4 regions of the Ferrigenium kumadai genome follow, and region 2 is predicted to be linked to each of the others. Evidence: predicted binding sites of a transcription regulator. Region 2 holds the regulator's gene; each other region holds the start of a gene.
The links. Region 2 encodes sigma-54, which starts transcription at its own class of promoters, with help from an activator protein. Its sites were predicted from a motif close to TGGCACNNTTCCTGCT; they were not measured.

Region 1: a site for sigma-54 is predicted at 2,536-2,551, ahead of FGKAn22_RS00280 (TorF family putative porin). Genes of this name have one in related genera too.
Region 3: a site for sigma-54 is predicted at 2,139-2,154, ahead of FGKAn22_RS08875 (pilin). Genes of this name have one in related genera too.
Region 4: a site for sigma-54 is predicted at 2,342-2,357, ahead of glnA (type I glutamate--ammonia ligase). Genes of this name have one in related genera too.

The regions. Positions count from the first base shown of each region.
Region 1 covers NZ_AP019536.1:59,040-63,249, forward strand. The annotation lists gene FGKAn22_RS00265 (bacteriohemerythrin) at 169-624, shown strand; gene FGKAn22_RS00270 (YifB family Mg chelatase-like AAA ATPase) at 637-2,127, opposite strand; gene FGKAn22_RS00275 (accessory factor UbiK family protein) at 2,131-2,367, opposite strand; gene FGKAn22_RS00280 (TorF family putative porin) at 2,606-3,448, shown strand; gene FGKAn22_RS00285 (P-II family nitrogen regulator) at 3,494-3,832, shown strand; gene FGKAn22_RS00290 (ammonium transporter) at 3,843-4,210, shown strand, end outside.
Region 2 covers NZ_AP019536.1:454,005-458,214, reverse strand. The annotation lists gene lptC (LPS export ABC transporter periplasmic protein LptC) at 1-278, shown strand, start outside; gene lptA (lipopolysaccharide transport periplasmic protein LptA) at 259-849, shown strand; gene lptB (LPS export ABC transporter ATP-binding protein) at 852-1,574, shown strand; gene FGKAn22_RS02100 (RNA polymerase factor sigma-54) at 1,607-3,040, shown strand; gene hpf (ribosome hibernation-promoting factor, HPF/YfiA family) at 3,053-3,385, shown strand; gene FGKAn22_RS02090 (PTS sugar transporter subunit IIA) at 3,434-3,892, shown strand; gene hprK (HPr(Ser) kinase/phosphatase) at 3,894-4,210, shown strand, end outside.
Region 3 covers NZ_AP019536.1:1,861,566-1,865,775, reverse strand. The annotation lists gene FGKAn22_RS08885 (GspE/PulE family protein) at 1-291, shown strand, start outside; gene FGKAn22_RS08880 (HD family phosphohydrolase) at 301-1,965, shown strand; gene FGKAn22_RS08875 (pilin) at 2,208-2,645, shown strand; gene FGKAn22_RS08870 (hypothetical protein) at 2,718-4,210, shown strand, end outside.
Region 4 covers NZ_AP019536.1:44,927-49,136, forward strand. The annotation lists gene FGKAn22_RS00195 (DUF4124 domain-containing protein) at 1-145, opposite strand, end outside; gene pyrE (orotate phosphoribosyltransferase) at 138-821, opposite strand; gene FGKAn22_RS00205 (exodeoxyribonuclease III) at 857-1,624, shown strand; gene FGKAn22_RS00210 (rhodanese-like domain-containing protein) at 1,629-2,081, opposite strand; gene glnA (type I glutamate--ammonia ligase) at 2,424-3,833, shown strand; gene FGKAn22_RS00220 (DUF4124 domain-containing protein) at 3,961-4,210, shown strand, end outside.

The sequences.
Region 1 (4,210 bases), 390 kb from region 2:
CGTGACTCAAAAAATGAGCGCGGATTTTATCACGCGACCATGCGCATAGCGGGTTGATGAATTTGAGATAAATCAATATCACTACAAATTGTATGTATATTATTCGCCGCCGCCTGCGGCATTGTTGGATGGGCATGAACAACATCACGGGAACGATAGGAGAATTTAATGGGCAAGTTTGTATGGACGGCGCAGCTCGAAATCGGTATCGATGTGATCGACAAGCAACACCGCAGGATCGTGGAATACATCAATCAGCTGGATGACGCGCGTTCCAGCGGCCATCCGCGCGAGGAGATCGGCAGGGTGGTCAGCGAGCTGGTGGATTACACGCTTTCGCACTTCGCCTTCGAGGAAAGCATGCAGGAAGAAGCCGGCTACCCGTTCCTCAAGGCGCACAAGAAGGTGCATGACCTGTTCGCCCAGCGCGTATCCGAATACCAGGCCCGGTTCCTGAGGGGCGAAGACGTTTCCAGGGAGTTGAACAGCTTGCTGGTCACCTGGCTGTTCAATCACATCAAGCGGGACGATGCGGATTATGTCGAGTCGGTGCAGTCCAACCTGCAAAGGCAGAACGACTTTGTGGAAAAGAAGAAGGGATTCTTTTCCCGCTTGTTCAAATAGCGCTCGGTTAATTCAGAAATTCAAACGGCGGTACTGCACCGCCTCGGCAATGTGTCGCGTGGCGATGCCGTCGCTGCCTTCCAGGTCGGCGATGCTGCGCGCAACCTTGAGTACCCGGTGATAGGCTCGCGCCGAGAGGTTGAGGCGGGAGATGGCACTCTGCAGCAGTGCGGCGCCTTGCGCATCGGGTGCGCATAGTTCATCGATTTCGGTCACGGAAAGCTGTGCATTGGCTTTGGCCTGGCGCGCGAGTTGTCGTTGCCGCGCAACTTCGACTCTGGCCTGTACCTCCCCGCTGGATTCGCCATCGGCCTTGCCGAGCAGGTCTTCCTGCGGCACGGCGGGCACCTCGATCTGGATGTCGATACGGTCCAGCAACGGCCCCGATATCTTGCTGCGGTAGCGCGCGATCTGGTCGGGCGTGCAGCGGCATTTGCCGTTGTAGTGCCCGAGATAGCCGCAGGGGCAGGGATTCATCGCCGCGACGAGCTGAAACTGCGCGGGGAAATCGGCACGGCGCGCAGCACGCGAGATGGTGATGTGCCCCGACTCCAGCGGCTCGCGCAGTACCTCCAGTACGTTGCGGTCGAACTCGGGCAGCTCGTCGAGAAACAGCACGCCGTGCAGCGCCATCGAGACTTCGCCGGGGCGAGGGTTGCTGCCGCCGCCGACCAGCGCCACGCCCGAAGCCGTATGGTGCGGGGATCTGTAGGGTCTCATTTTCCATCTCGCCACGTCGAAGCTGCCGTCCAGCGACTGTACCGCTGCGCTCTGCAATGCCTCGGTCTCCGTCATCTGCGGCAGGATGCCGGGGAAGCGCGACGCCAACATGGACTTGCCCGTGCCCGGCGGGCCGACCATCAGGACACTGTGCCCGCCCGCGGCGGCGATCTCCAGGGCGCGCTTGGCCTGCGCCTGTCCCTTCACTTCGGACATGTCCGGGTAGTGCGGCGCGACGGCCTGCGGTGATCCGGCATAAGGCATGATCGCCTCGCGTCCGGCGAGATGCGCAGCCACCTGCAACAGCGTTTGCGCCGGATACACTGCCGCATCATCCACCAGCGCGGCCTCGGCGGCGTTCGCTTGCGGGAGGATGAAGGCGCGGCCGCTGCCGGCGGCGCGGTAGGTCATCGCCAGTGCGCCGCGGATAGCACGCAGCTCGCCGGTCAGCGCAAGCTCTCCGGCGTATTCATATTCGCTCAGTTTATCGGCGGGAATCTGGTTCGTGGCGGCGAGGATGCCCAGCGCGATGGGCAGATCGAAGCGGCCGCTTTCCTTGGGAAGGTCGGCTGGCGCGAGATTGACTGTGATGCGCCGTGCGGGGAATTCGAACTGGCAGTTCTGCAGCGCGGCGCGCACACGATCCTTGCTTTCCTTCACCTCGGTCTCCGGCAAACCGACGATGGTGAAGTTGGGCAGACCGTTGGCGATGTGTACCTCGACGGTCACCAGTGCGGCCTCCATGCCGGAGAGGGCGCGGCTATAGAGGACCGCGAGGCCCATGGCTTATTTGCGTTGCGCTTCCAGTTCCGCGACGCGTGCTTCCAGTGCGGCGAGCTGTTCGCGCGCGCGCGCCAGCACCTGTGCCTGCACGTCGAATTCCTCGCGTGTCACCAGGTCCAGCTTGGCGAAACCCTGCGCCATCAGGGCGCGTGCGTTCTTCTCGAAATCTTTGGCGGGGCTGTTGGCCACCACCTCGTTCAGTTTCGCCGACATGTCTTCAAAGAATTTCTGGTTCAGCATGGTTCGATCTCCTGTAAATATGCAGTCCGAAGTGTAGCAATTTACCTACTAGGCCGCCGCACCTAAAGTGTGCAGTCACCGATTCGGTGCGCACCGGGAACATGCACCGGCCTGGCTGGAAAAAATTGGTAACTCGGCAATTCATTGTAATAAAAGGGGAATGCGGTCTGGCACGCATCCTGCTCAATGGAGTATGCGGATGCTGTTATCCCGTTCACAAACCAAGAAAGGAAATACGATGAAAACGAATGCACTGAGTTTCGGCGTAGCCAAGAGCAAACTGTTGAACTCCCTGATGTTGGCTGCACTGGCAGTGCCCGGCGTGGCACTGGCCGAGGAAGCCTCCCCTCACACTTTCACCAGCAATGTCAGCCTCGTGAGTGATTACCTGTATCGCGGCATTTCGCAAACCAATGCCAAACCGGCGATTCAGGGCGGATTCGACTACAGCCATTCCAGTGGTTTCTATGCCGGGGTCTGGGGTTCCAGCATCAGCTGGATGACCGATGCCGGCGCCGGCCTTCAGGTGGCGACCAGCTCTCAGGTGGAACTGGATACCTACTTCGGCTTCAAGAACAGTCTTGCCGGTGATTTCACTTACGATGTCGGCTATCTGCGCTACAACTATCCGGCGACGTACCCGGCTCCCATGAACACGGTCATTGGCACGACGACCTGGGCCAAGGGCGACACCGACGAGCTCTACGGTGCGCTGGGCTACAAGTGGTTCACCCTCAAATATTCGCACAGCCTGGGCAACACTTTTGCGCTGCCCAATGCGAGTGGCACCAGCTATATCGACCTGAGCGCCAGCTACCCCATCCCGGATACCGGCATCACCCTTGGGGCGCATTACGGCAAGCAGACTTACAAGGGGGTGACAGCGGATGCGCTGAAAGCGGCCAGTTTCGATCCTACTTACTCCGACTACAAAGTCAGCGTGAGCAAGGATTTCAGCGGATTCGTGGCGGGTCTCGCCTACAGCAAGACCAACGCCAAGGATTTCGGGTACTACAGCACCGCGCTGAACAAGAACCTGGGGAAGGGCACTTTCGTATTGTCCCTGAGCCGCTCGTTCTAACAACCATAGTGGGGCGCTTGGCGCCCCTCTCGAAAGGAGAGCGTTATGAAAATGGTCGTCGCTATCATCAAGCCGTTCAAGCTGGACGAGGTGCGTGAAGCGTTGTCCGCCATTGGCGTGCAAGGCATAACCGTCACCGAGGTCAAGGGCTTCGGGCGGCAAAAGGGCCACACCGAGTTGTATCGCGGTGCGGAATACGTGGTGGACTTCCTCCCGAAAGTGAAGCTGGAGGCAGCTATCGAGGCCAGCATGCTGGACCAGGTGCTGGAAGCCATCGAGAAATCTGCCCAGACCGGCAAGATCGGTGACGGCAAGATCTTCGTATCCGATCTCGAACAAGTGATCCGCATCCGTACCGGCGAGTCCGGTGCAGAAGCGTTGTAAGGAGAACATCATGCGAAAACTCTTTGTACTTTTTGCCCTGCTGGCAGCGTTATGCGGCATGTCCGTCGCGGCTTATGCCGAAGACGCGGCAGCCGTGGCCGAGGCGGTCTCCGCCGTGGCTGAAGCGGCGCCGGCAACCGCAGTCGTTGCTCCTGCAGCCGCTGCGCAAGCAACCCCGGCCCCTGCGCCCGTTCCTAACAAGGGCGACACCACCTGGATGCTGACCGCTACCTTGCTGGTGATCATGATGTCCATCCCCGGCCTGGCCCTGTTCTACGGTGGCCTGGTGCGCAGCAAGAACATGCTGTCGATGCTCATGCAGGTGTTCAGCATCTTCGCGCTGATCACCGTGCTGTGGGCGATCTACGGCTACTCGCT
Region 2 (4,210 bases):
CCAAGCGCGGCACCGTCTCGAAACGCGGTGATGAGGTCTTCCTGTACGATGATGTCGAGGTTCTGCGCGAGGCCAGCGCCGACCGGGAGGAACTCACCCTGCAAACCGAATTTCTGCATGTTGTCCCGGACCGGGACTGGGCAGACACCGGCCGCCCGGTCACCATCGTCGATGCGCACAACACCATACATGCGATCGGGCTGGAAATGGACAACAATGCACGCACCCTGAAACTGTTATCGCAGGTAAGAAGCGAACATGTACCGACCCCTAAGTAAACTGACGCTCACCCTTCTGCTGTTGCTTATTGCACCGGCCTGTTTCGCCGAACGCGCCGACCGCGACAAGCCGGTGCACATTGAAGCAGACCAGGTGCTGGTGGACGACGCACAGCAGATCAGCACCTTCATCGGCAACGTGCAAATGACCCAGGGCACGATGGTGATCCGCGGCGACAAGATCATCGTCGTGCAGGACAACGAGGGCTTCAAGCACGGCACGGCTTACGGCAAGACCGCCAGCTTCCGGCAAAAGCGCGAGGGGCTGGATGAGTACGTGGAAGGCTACGGCGAACGCATCGAGTACGACACGCGCGCCGAGACTGTGGACTTCTACGTGAAGGCGCGCGTCAAGCGCAACCTCGACGAGGTGCGCGGCGAGCACATCACCTACAACCAGAAGACCGATATCTTCCAGGTGAACAGCAGCGATGCTTCATCCGCGAGCACCCCACCCAAGCGGGTGCGGGCGATATTGCAACCCAAACCCAAGGATGGCGCGGCCAAACCACCCGCGCCCGATGCGCTGCCCATCAAACCGAGCGAATCGATCTCCCCGACGGAAGAATAGACATGAGCGAATTGCGCGCAGTTGGCCTGAAGAAAAAATACGGTTCTCGCATCGTGGTGCACGATGCCTCGTTATCACTGAACAGCGGTGAAGTCGTCGGCCTGCTTGGCCCGAACGGTGCGGGCAAGACCACTTCGTTCTACATGATCGTCGGATTGGTCGCTGCCGACGGCGGGGATATCTTCATCGACGGGCAGAACATCACCCATCTGCCTATCCACCGCCGCGCACGCCTGGGGGTGGGCTACCTGCCGCAGGAAGCCTCGATCTTCCGCCGCATGACCGTGGCGCAGAACATCCAGGCGGTGCTGGAACTGCAGGGATTGTCCGACGACGACCTCCAGAACCGCCTGGAAGAATTGCTGGAAGACCTGCACATCACCCATATCCGCGACAACCCCGCCATCAGCCTGTCCGGCGGCGAGCGGCGGCGCGTCGAGATCGCCCGCGCCCTCGCAACCGATCCGCGCTTCATCCTGCTCGACGAACCGTTCGCCGGCGTGGATCCCATCGCCGTACTGGACATCCAGAAGATCATCCGCTTCCTCAAGGAGCGCAACATCGGCGTGCTGATCACCGACCACAACGTGCGCGAAACGCTGGGTATCTGCGACCGCGCCTACATCATCAATGCCGGCGCAGTGATGGCCGAAGGCAAGCCGGATGAAATCATCTATAATGAGGGCGTGAGGAAAGTATATCTGGGTGAACATTTCAAGCTGTAATAGAAAATGAAGCCCGGAAAAAAACACCAGGCATGAAGGCATCTCTCCAACTCAGGCTGTCCCAGCAACTGACGCTTACCCCGCAGTTGCAACAGGCTATCCGTTTGCTGCAGCTCTCCACGCAGGACATCCACCAGGAAGTCGCCCGCATGCTGGACGAAAACCCCTTGCTGGAAGCGGCAGAGGAACCCGCATCGGCCATCTATTCCCCCGGCACCTCATCTATGGAATCGCGCGGCAGCGCAAGCAACGACGAGGATGGCACATCGTCTCGCGACGAGCGCGATGTGGACGGTCTGGCCAGCGAACCCGCCGAGTGGAGCAGCAGGACTGCGCGCAGCGCCGACGACGAAGACGACAGCTACCCGGAACAGGCCGCTGAACAGGCCAGCCTGCGCGAACATCTGCACAATCAACTGACCACCAGTTCACTGGACGAACGCGACCGCAAGGTGGTCAGCCTGCTGATCGATGCGCTGGACGAGAACGGTTACCTGGTACAGGACCTGGCCGAACTTGCCGAACTGTTGCCCGCCGAACTGGCGATCTCTCTGGATGACCTGGAGACCGCACTGGTGCAATTGCAGCACCTCGACCAGCCCGGGCTGGGAGCGCGCAACCTGGGCGAATGCCTCGCGCTGCAGCTCAAGGCGCTGCCGGAAGATACGCCGCAACGCGACCTGTCGATCAGCCTGGTGAGCCGACATCTCGACCTGCTCGCCGCCCACGATTTCGCCAGGATCAAGAAGCTGCTGCGCTGCTCAGATGACCAGTTGCGCAGCGCACAGCACCTGATCATCGGGCTCAACCCGAAGCCGGGCGCGGAATTCGACCAGAGTGTCGCGGACTACGTGGTCCCGGACGTGATCGTGGAGAAGCACAAGAACCAGTGGCGCGCCCGCCTCAACACGGAAGCGATGCCCAAACTGCGCATCAACCAGATCTACGCCAACATCCTGCAGCAGCGCGACGACAAGAACGCCTCGCAGCTCGCCACCCAGCTGCAGGAAGCGAAGTGGCTGATCAAGAACCTGCAACAGCGTTTCGAGACCATCTTGCGCGTGGCTCAGGCCATCGTGGATCGGCAGACCAACTTTCTCGAGCACGGCGAGATCGGCATGCGCCCGCTGGTGCTGCGCGAGATCGCCGAGGCGCTCGACCTGCACGAGTCGACCGTCTCGCGCAGCACCACGCAGAAATTCATGCTGACGCCGCGCGGCATCTACGAATTCAAGCATTTCTTTGGCAGCGGACTGGCCACGGAAAGCGGCGGCACCTGTTCTTCCACCGCAATACGCGAACTGATCAAACAAATGGTCAGCGCGGAAGACCGGCGCAAACCGCTTACCGACAGCCGCATGTCGGAAATTTTGGCACAGCAGGGCATCGTAGTCGCCCGGCGTACCATAGCAAAGTACCGGGAAGCGCTGCACATACTCCCGGTGAACCTCCGTAAATCACTCTAAAAGGAGCATGACATGAACCTCCATCTCACCGGACACCATCTGGAAATCACCCCCGCCATCCGCGAATATGCGACCGGCAAGTTCGGCAAGATCAAACGTCATTTTGACAATGTGATTGACGTGAACATCATCCTTTCCGTTGAAAAACTGAAGCAGAAAGCGGAAGCCACCGTGCACATCAGCGGCAAGGACGTGTTCGTCGAGTGCGAGGATGAGAACTTGTACGCCGCGATCGACGCGCTGGTGGATAAGCTGGACCGCCAGGTGCTGAAGCACAAGGAAAAAGTGTCCGACCGTCGTCACGACGATACCGGCAAACACGCAGCGGCAGAAGCAGCAGAATAATTAATCACGGGCGGCAGCAATGCCGCCCCTTTTTTATCCGGCCTGACAATGAACCTGATCAGCAAAATTCTGCTGCCCGACAATATCCTGTTGGACACCGAATCCACCAGCAAGAAGCGCGTGTTCGAACGCGTTGGCTTGCTGTTCGAGAACAATCAGCAGATCGCGCGCAGCCAGGTGTTCGACAGCCTGTTCGCACGCGAGAAGCTCGGCTCCACCGGCCTGGGGCAAGGCGTGGCCATCCCGCACGGGCGCATCGCCAAACTGCGCGACGCCACCGCCGCATTCGTCAAGACCAGCCACCCGATCCCGTTCGACTCGCCGGACGGCCAGCCGGTGAACCTGATCTTCGTGCTGCTGGTACCGGAGCGCGCCACCGACCTGCACCTGCAGATCCTAGGTGAACTGGCGCAGATGTTCAGCGACAGCCAGTTCCGCAACCGCCTGAGCGAATGCGAAGATACCGCGAGCATCCACCAGTTATTCTACGATTGGAAGGGATCCTGATATGTCCGAAGTCAACATCCGGCAGCTGTTCGAAGACAAACAGGCGCGGCTCGAGCTGAGCCACGTGGCCGGTGCTGACGGCAACGACCGCATCATCACTGAAGAGGCTGTCAACGCTTCCAACAACGGCCTGATCGGCCACCTCAACCTGATCCACCCGAACTGGGTGCAGGTGTTAAGCCAGACAGAGCTGGATTACCTGCGGGCGCTGAGCGCGGAACAGCTAGCCGATGCGTTCCGGCAGATCGAGCAAAGCGGCTCGACCTGTCTGATCGTGGCCGGCACCAAGGACATTCCATCCGAACTGGTCGCCTTCGC
Region 3 (4,210 bases), 1.2 Mb from region 2:
TATGCCGAATGGGCGAAGCTGTTTGCCGATGATAAAGGGCAATTCACCCTGTACGAGCCGGTCGGCTGCGACAAGTGCACCGGCACGGGTTATCGCGGGCGCGTCGGCTTGCACGAGTTGCTGATCGGGTCCGACGCGGTGAAGAAGGCCATCCAGGAACACGCTCGCGTCGCCGAGTTGCTGGCCATCGCGCTGGAGGAAGGCATGCACACCCTGAAGCAGGACGGTATGGAGAAGGTGCTGCAAGGGATAACCGATATGCATCAGGTCCGTGCAGTCTGTATCAAGTAAAGCCCGCGCATGAATTCCGCCGAGAACCTGCTGCGACGGCTCAAGGAACTCAATGAGATCGGCATCGCGCTGTCCCGGCAGCACGATATCAGCAGCTTGCTGGAGATCATCCTGGAGGCGGCCAAGCGCATCACTCGTGCCGATGCTGGCACGCTTTATCTGCTTGAGCCGGAACAACGGGTGCTGCGCTTCGAGATCATGCGCACCGACTCCCTCAATATCGCGATGGGGGGAACCAGCGGCGTGCCTATCAGTTTCTACCCGATCCGGCTTTACGATGAAGCCGGGAATCCCAACAACGCGATGGTGGTGAGCCACTCGGCCTTGAGCGGCGAGACGGTGAACATTTCCGACGCCTACACCGAGCAGGGGTACGATTTCTCCGGCACCAAGAAATTCGACGCCAAGACCGGGTATCGCTCGCAGTCGTTCCTGGCGGTGCCGATGCGCAATCATGAGAATGAAATCATCGGCGTGTTGCAGCTCATCAACGCGCAGGACCGCGAGAGCGGCGCGATCGTGCCGTTCTCGGCCGACGACCAGCAGCTGCTGGAGTCGCTCGCTTCGCAGGCCGCCATCGCGCTGACCAACCGCCGCCTGATCGAGCAGATGGAAAAGCTGTTCGAGGCCTTCATCCAGCTCATCAACACCGCCATCGACGACAAGTCTCCCTATACCGGCGGACACTGCGCGCGCGTGCCGGCGTTGACCATGATGCTGGCCGAAGCGGTCAATCGCACCCAGTGCGGGCCGTTGAAGGACTTCGTGATGACCGAGAAGGATCGCCATGAACTGAAGATCGCCGGCCTGTTGCATGACTGCGGCAAGATCACCACCCCGGTGCATATCGTGGACAAGGCGACCAAGCTGCATACCCTGTTCGATCGAATCCAGCTGGTGGACACGCGGTTCGAGGTGCTCAAACGCGATGCCGAGATCGCGATGTTGCGAGCGCTATCAAACCTTCCTTCTCGCGCGAGCGGGGGAGAGGGGGACGTTTCGGCAGAGGCTGCGGCGATCCGTGCCGGGTACGAAGTGCACATCCGGCAACTGGACGACGACCGCGAATTCCTGCGTCATTGCAACATCGGCAGCGAGGCCATGTCGGAAGAGGAACAGCAGCGCGTGCGCCGGATCGCCGCCTATCGCTGGCGCGATGTCGGCGGGGCTGAAAGCAATTTCCTCAGCGAGGACGAGATCGAAAACCTCACCATCCGGTACGGCACGTTGACCGAGGCCGAGCGCGGGATCATCAATCATCATATCGATGTCACCATCAAAATGCTGGAATCGTTGCCGTGGCCCAAGCACCTCAAGAACGTGCCGGAATATGCGGGCGGTCATCACGAGCGCATGGACGGCAAGGGCTATCCGCGCGGCCTGACGCGCGAGCAGATGTCGGTGCAGGCGCGGGTGATGGGTATCGCCGACATCTTCGAGGCGCTCACCGCGAAGGACCGCCCCTACAAGGAAGGCAAGACCCTGGCCGAATCGCTCGCCATCCTCGGCAAGTTGAAATTGGCCGGGCATATCGATCCCGACCTGTTCGATATCTTCATCCGCGAGAAGGTCTATCTCGACTACGCCAGGCAATTCCTCGCTCCCGAGCAGATCGCCGAGGTGGACCTGAGCAAGATTCCGGGCGTGAATCCGGATGTATGTCATGGCGGGTGACGAAAAATGTCACCATGTAGGCAAGGCTGGGCAGGTGCGGCGGTTTGCTTCTGGTGGGTAACTCACCGCTTGTGAGTGCAAATCAACTTTATCGGCAATCCTGGATAATATTATTTGATAAAAATCATTCGGTTGCGCTGGCTGGATGGCTTTGCTGGGACGAGCTTCAATGTTGGCATGGCTATTGCTTATAAAGACATCGACACACGGCGTGTGTGTTTAACCTAAATAGGAGCTTTTATATGAAAAACGTACAAAAGGGCTTTACCCTGATCGAACTGATGATCGTGGTCGCGATCATCGGCATTCTGGCTGCCGTGGCAATCCCGGCTTACCAGGACTACACCATCAAGGCCAAGATTTCGGAAGCTACCAGCTTGACCAGCCAGCCCCGTCTGGACCTCGGCGTATTCTGCAGCGATAACGGCGGTTTCACTGCCCTGACCGGCGCAACTACCACCAATCTGACCCCCGCTGTTCCGGCCGGTGCCAAGGTCGTGAATACGATTGCTGTTGCCAATACTACCGGTGCTATTACCGTCACGTTTAAATCCGCTGCGAATGGTGCACCTGCTGCGATTGCGGGCCTGAACGTTGTGTGGACACCGACCTGTACAACTGCTGGAACGACTTGGGGTGTTACCGGTTCTATCCCCTCGAAGTACTATCCGAAGCCCTAATCCTTATAGGATTTGACTCGACGAAAAAGGAGGCGACAGCCTCCTTTTTTGTTCTAACTTGATCCATTTTCCATGCCTATTCCTATCCTCAAACCATTTGTCCTGTTTTGCCTCCTTGCCGCTACGGTTGCCTGCTATCTGCCTGGACTCACGGGGCATTTCATTTTCGACGATAGCGCCAATATTGGCACAAATTCTCTCCTGAGAATTGATAGCCTGGACTTCTATTCTCTCTGGCAGGCCGCGTCTTCGGGTGGGGGGGCGTTAAGCCGGCCCATCAGCATGGCGAGTTTTGCCGTCAATTATTATGTTTCCGGCATGGATGCCTATTATTTCAAGGCGACCAATCTTGCGATCCATTTGGTCAACGGGATGCTGGTGTTTGTACTGGTCCGGCTGCTGCTCAACCTGTACCGGCGTATTCATCATTCAACAGTGGATGAGGGGGCCGAAACATGGATTGCCATCGCTGTCGCCGCGATCTGGCTGTTGCATCCGTTCAACCTGACGGGCGTGCTTTACGTGGTACAGCGCATGACCAGTCTTTCGGCGTTATTCACGCTGGCTGGCTTGGTGCTGTATCTGTATGGCAGGAAAAAACTGCTGGATGGGGCGCGGTCGGGTTTTGTGGCAATTGCAGCAGCCATATTCGTCATCACGCCGCTTGCTGCGCTATGCAAGGAAAATGGCGCCTTGTTGCCTTTGCTTATTTTTGTGACCGAAGGGATTTTGCTGCGCTGGAAAACTTCCGATCAGGGGACACGCCGCATCCTTATGGCGGTTGTCGGTTCGGCGGCGATAGTCCCGGTGTTGTTCGGCTTATTTTACATCTTGAATAATCCCGGCCTGATTCTGGGCGGCTATGCATGGCGCGATTTTTCGCTGACCGAACGGTTGATGACCGAGGCGCGCGTGCTGTGGTTCTATCTGCATATGATCGTACTGCCCAACATGGCCGAGATGGGCTTGCATCACGACGACATCCTGATTTCGAGGGGGCTGCTTACGCCCTGGACGACGTTGCCTGCCATAGCGGGGCTGCTGGTGCTTGCGGGCGGCGCGTTTGCGTTGCGCAATAAACAACCCATGATCGCTTTCGGGATCGCGTTCTTCTTGACCGGTCATGCACTGGAGTCCACGGTCATTCCACTGGAAATCGCTTTTGAACACCGCAACTATTTGCCCATGTTCGGCATCTTGCTGCCCTTGGCCTATTACACATTGAATCCCCGGTTGCATCTGCCCAGTTTGCGCTTGCGCCGAATGGCTTTCATGGCGTTGGTGATCCTGTTCGCCGGACTGACCGCGGCCCGTGCCCAGCAATGGGGAGATACGCTATTGATGCGCACGCTGGAGGTGGAACGGCACCCATATTCGGTGCGGGCGCACACCGACCTGGCGGGACTTTACGACCACCTGCCGCCAACGTCGCGCGAAGAGGCAATTGATCTCTATAACAAAGCCATATTCCATTACCAGCAGGCTGCATATAATGCGCCGTCAAACATCTCCGGGTTGCTCGGAATCCTGGTGGTGAATGCGGAAAGGGGACTACAGCCGGATGA
Region 4 (4,210 bases), 410 kb from region 2:
GGTCCTTGTTGGCATACTCGGGCGGGATGGTCTCGCCGTAGTGCGTGACGCCCTGGTCGTCCACCCATTTGTACATCTTCGCCGCAGCGGGCAGGCTGAAAGAGAAGCCGATGATGAGTGCGGCAAGCAACTTGGATTTATGCATTTTTCACTCCATAACGATCACGATAAGCCTGTACGGCGGACAGATTCTGCACCATGCCGGCTTCGCCCTGCAAATAGCCGAGCAGGTCGTCCAGTGTGGCGATAGGCACCACCGGGATGTCGTAGTTGCGCTGCACTTCTTGCACCGCGGACAGTTCGGTCTGGCCTTTTTCCATGCGATCCAGTGCAATGACCACACCGCAGGGCTCGGCGCCGGCGGCGCGGATCAGTTCGATGGATTCGCGCACCGAAGTGCCGGCGGAGATCACGTCATCGATGATCAGCACGCGCCCCTGCAGTTTTGCTCCGACCGTGGTGCCGCCCTCGCCGTGGTCTTTCGCTTCCTTGCGGTTGTAGCAATAGGGCACGTTGCGCCCCTGTTCGGCCAGCGCGATGGCGGTGCCCGCCGCGAGCGGGATGCCCTTGTAGGCCGGGCCGAACAGCATGTCGAAGGGAATGTTCGAAGCAAGGATCGCCTGTGCATAGAACTGCGAAAGATTCCTCAGGGCGTCCCCGTCGTTGAACAGGCCGGCATTGAAGAAGTACGGCGACAGGCGTCCGGCTTTGGTCTGGAATTCGCCGAAGCACAGCACCTTCTGCTGCACGGCGAAGCGGATGAAATCTTGTCTGAAGTTGTTATACATGGCGGTCGCGGTAGTAAGGATGATGGTGGCCATTATAATGGCGCGCCTTTTATCCATAGAAGAATTTCATGCGCATCGTCACGGTCAATTTGAACGGCATTCGCTCCGCCGCCAGCAAGGGTTTTTATGAGTGGCTTGCGCAGCAGGATGCGGACATTGTATGTCTGCAGGAACTCAAGGCGCAGGCCGCGGACATGACGCAGCAGATGCTCGCTCCCGAGGGTTTTCACGGGTGTTTCCATTATGCGGAAAAGAAAGGCTACAGCGGGGTGGGCATCTATTCCAGACGCAAGCCGGATGCGGTGATCGAGGGGCTGGGTATCGCCGAGTTCGACAGCGAGGGACGTTATCTCGAGGCGCAGTTCGACAATCTCAGCGTGGTGTCGCTCTATTTGCCCTCCGGCTCCAGCGGCGAAGAGCGGCAGACAGTGAAGTTCCGGTTCATGGCGGCGTTCATGCCCCATCTTGTTGCGCTCAAGCAAAGCGGGCGCGACGTCATCCTGTGCGGCGACTGGAATATCGCCCATACCGAAAAAGACCTCAAAAACTGGCGCGGCAACAAGAAGAACTCAGGTTTCCTGCCGGAGGAGCGCGCGTGGCTGACGGAGCTTTTCAACCAGGTTGGATTCGTCGATGTGTTCCGGAAGGTGCATCCCGAACTCGAAGCCTACACGTGGTGGTCGAACCGGGGCCAGGCATGGGCCAAGGATGTCGGTTGGCGCATCGACTACCAGATCGCCACGCCTGGTGTCGCCGAGCAGGCGGAATCGGCGGCGATCTACAAGGCGCAGCGTTTTTCCGACCACGCGCCGCTGACTATCGATTATCGGGATTAGGGACCTAGCTCTGTTTCCAAGGCAGGCCGGCCGCGCGCCAGCCGCCGACGGTGTTGCGATGGTTTTCGTTGTCCATCTCGCCCTCGAAGCCTTCCAGCACGTTGTAGCAGTCACTGAAACCCGCCTTGGTGGCGGCTGTGGCGGCGTGATGCGAGCGGCCGCCGCTGCGGCAGATGAACATCACCAAGGCTTCCTTGTCCACTTGCTGTTCCAGTTCAGCGACGAAATTCGGGTTGGGTTTCATTCCCGGATAAGTCGCCCACTCGATCTCCACTGAACCGGGAACACGGCCAACCCAGTCCAGCTCGGCGCGCGTGCGCACGTCTACGAGTTTGACGCCGGGCGCGGATTGCAGGATCGCATAGGCTTCGTCGGGATGCAGCGCACCCTCGTAGGGCAGGTTCATTTCTTTCGCGCGTTGCTGGGCTTCATGCAGGATCTCGGTGATTTTCCCCATGTGGTTTCTTCCTGTGGCTGGGTTAATGGATTCGGCGCAGGTGCTATGCAGCGTGGCACAGATGCATACTAGCGCAACCGATATGAAAATTACACCCATCCACATCGCACCGGAGGCCACTTCGCCCCATTCAGATGCACCTCCATTTGCGCACTAGATTGGTGCATAAATGGAAGGTAATTGCCCATTTTTGGTGCAAAGATTTTCTGTGCCGTGTCGCGGGCTTATGGCACAATGCCGCCTTTCTATGCGGATAGGATTGGCACGCTTTCTGCATTCTGAATTCCGGGTTTCGTGAATTTTGTTCGCTGTTTTATTTGATCTTTGGAGAGAGTTATGTCGATGACGGCAAATGATGTGTTGAAGATGATTAAGGACCACGACGTCAAGTTCGTGGATTTCCGTTTCACCGATACCCGCGGTAAAGAGCAGCACGTTGGTGTGCCTGCCAAGTACGTGGGTCTGGACAAGTTCGAAGAAGGCCACGCCTTCGACGGTTCCTCGATCGCCGGCTGGAAGGGCATCCAGGCTTCCGACATGCTGCTGATGCCGGATCCGACCACCGCCTACCTCGATCCGTTCATGGACGAGAACACCTTGGTCATCACCTGCGACGTGATCGAGCCGTCCGACGGCAAGGGCTACGACCGCGACCCGCGCTCCATCGCGAAGCGCGCCGAAGCGTACCTGAAGTCCACCGGTCTGGGCGACACCGCCTTCTTCGGTCCCGAGCCGGAATTCTTCATTTTTGATTCCGTGACCTGGACCGTCGACATGTCCGGCTGCTCGCTGAAGATCAACTCCGAAGAGGCCGCATGGGCCACCGGCGAGAAGTTCGAAGGCGGCAACACCGGCCACCGTCCGATGGTGAAGGGCGGCTACTTCCCAGTTCCTCCGGTCGACAGCCTGAACGACATCCGCGCCGCAATGTGCTTGGCGCTGGAAGACATCGGCATCGAAGTCGAAGTGCACCACCACGAAGTGGCGACCGCCGGCCAGTGCGAGATCGGCACCAAGTTCAACACCCTGGTGCGCCGCGCCGACCAGACTCAGGCCCTGAAGTACATTGTGCACAACGTCGCGCACCAGTACGGCAAGACCGCGACCTTCATGCCCAAGCCTATCGTCGGCGACAACGGTTCCGGCATGCACGTGCACCAGTCGATCTGGAAGGACGGCAAGAACACCTTCGCAGGCAACGGCTATGCAGGTCTGTCCGAGACCGCGCTGTACTACATCGGCGGTATCATCAAGCACGCCAAGTCGCTGAATGCGATCTGCAACCCCGGCACCAACTCCTACAAGCGTCTGGTCCCTCACTACGAAGCACCGGTGAAGATGGCCTACTCGGCGAAGAACCGTTCCGCTTCGATCCGCATCCCGCACGTCGCCAGCGACAAGGCTCGCCGCATCGAGGCCCGCTTCCCGGATCCGACTGCGAACCCGTACCTGTGCTTCGCCGCGCTGCTGATGGCCGGCCTGGACGGCATCCAGAACAAGATCCACCCCGGCGATCCGGCAGACAAGAACCTGTACGACCTGCCGCCGGAAGAGGATGCAAAGGTCCCGACCGTGTGCGCATCGTTGGACGAGGCCCTGGACGCTCTGGCCAAGGACCACGAGTACCTGACCCGCGGCGGCGTGTTCTCCAAGGACTTCCTCGAAGCCTTCATCACATTGAAGATGGAAGAGGTCAACAAGATCCGCATGACGACCCATCCGGTCGAGTTCGATATGTACTACAGCATCTAAGCTGGGTCGCAAGGCAGTAAACAAAACGGGGCTTTAAGCCCCGTTTTTATTTGCATGCAGAACCCTGGGGGTTTGTCTGTGTCCGACGCTTGCCCTATACTTGCCGCGTTACTCCGAGGAACCGAACATGAAGCTTCGATATTTGCTGGCCGTGTTGTGTGCTTGTCCAGTGCTGGCGCAAGCCGAGATCTACAAAGCCGTCGATGCTGACGGTCACGTTACCTATTCCAGCACGCCCATCAAGGGTGGCAAAAAGATCATTCTGGAGCCGTTGCCGACTTCGGTTCCGCCCGCGCGCCCGCGTTCCGCGGCTTCGCCGGAAGACTTCCCTCGAGTGGATGGTGCGACACAAAGGAATCGGGACGACGCACGCCGCA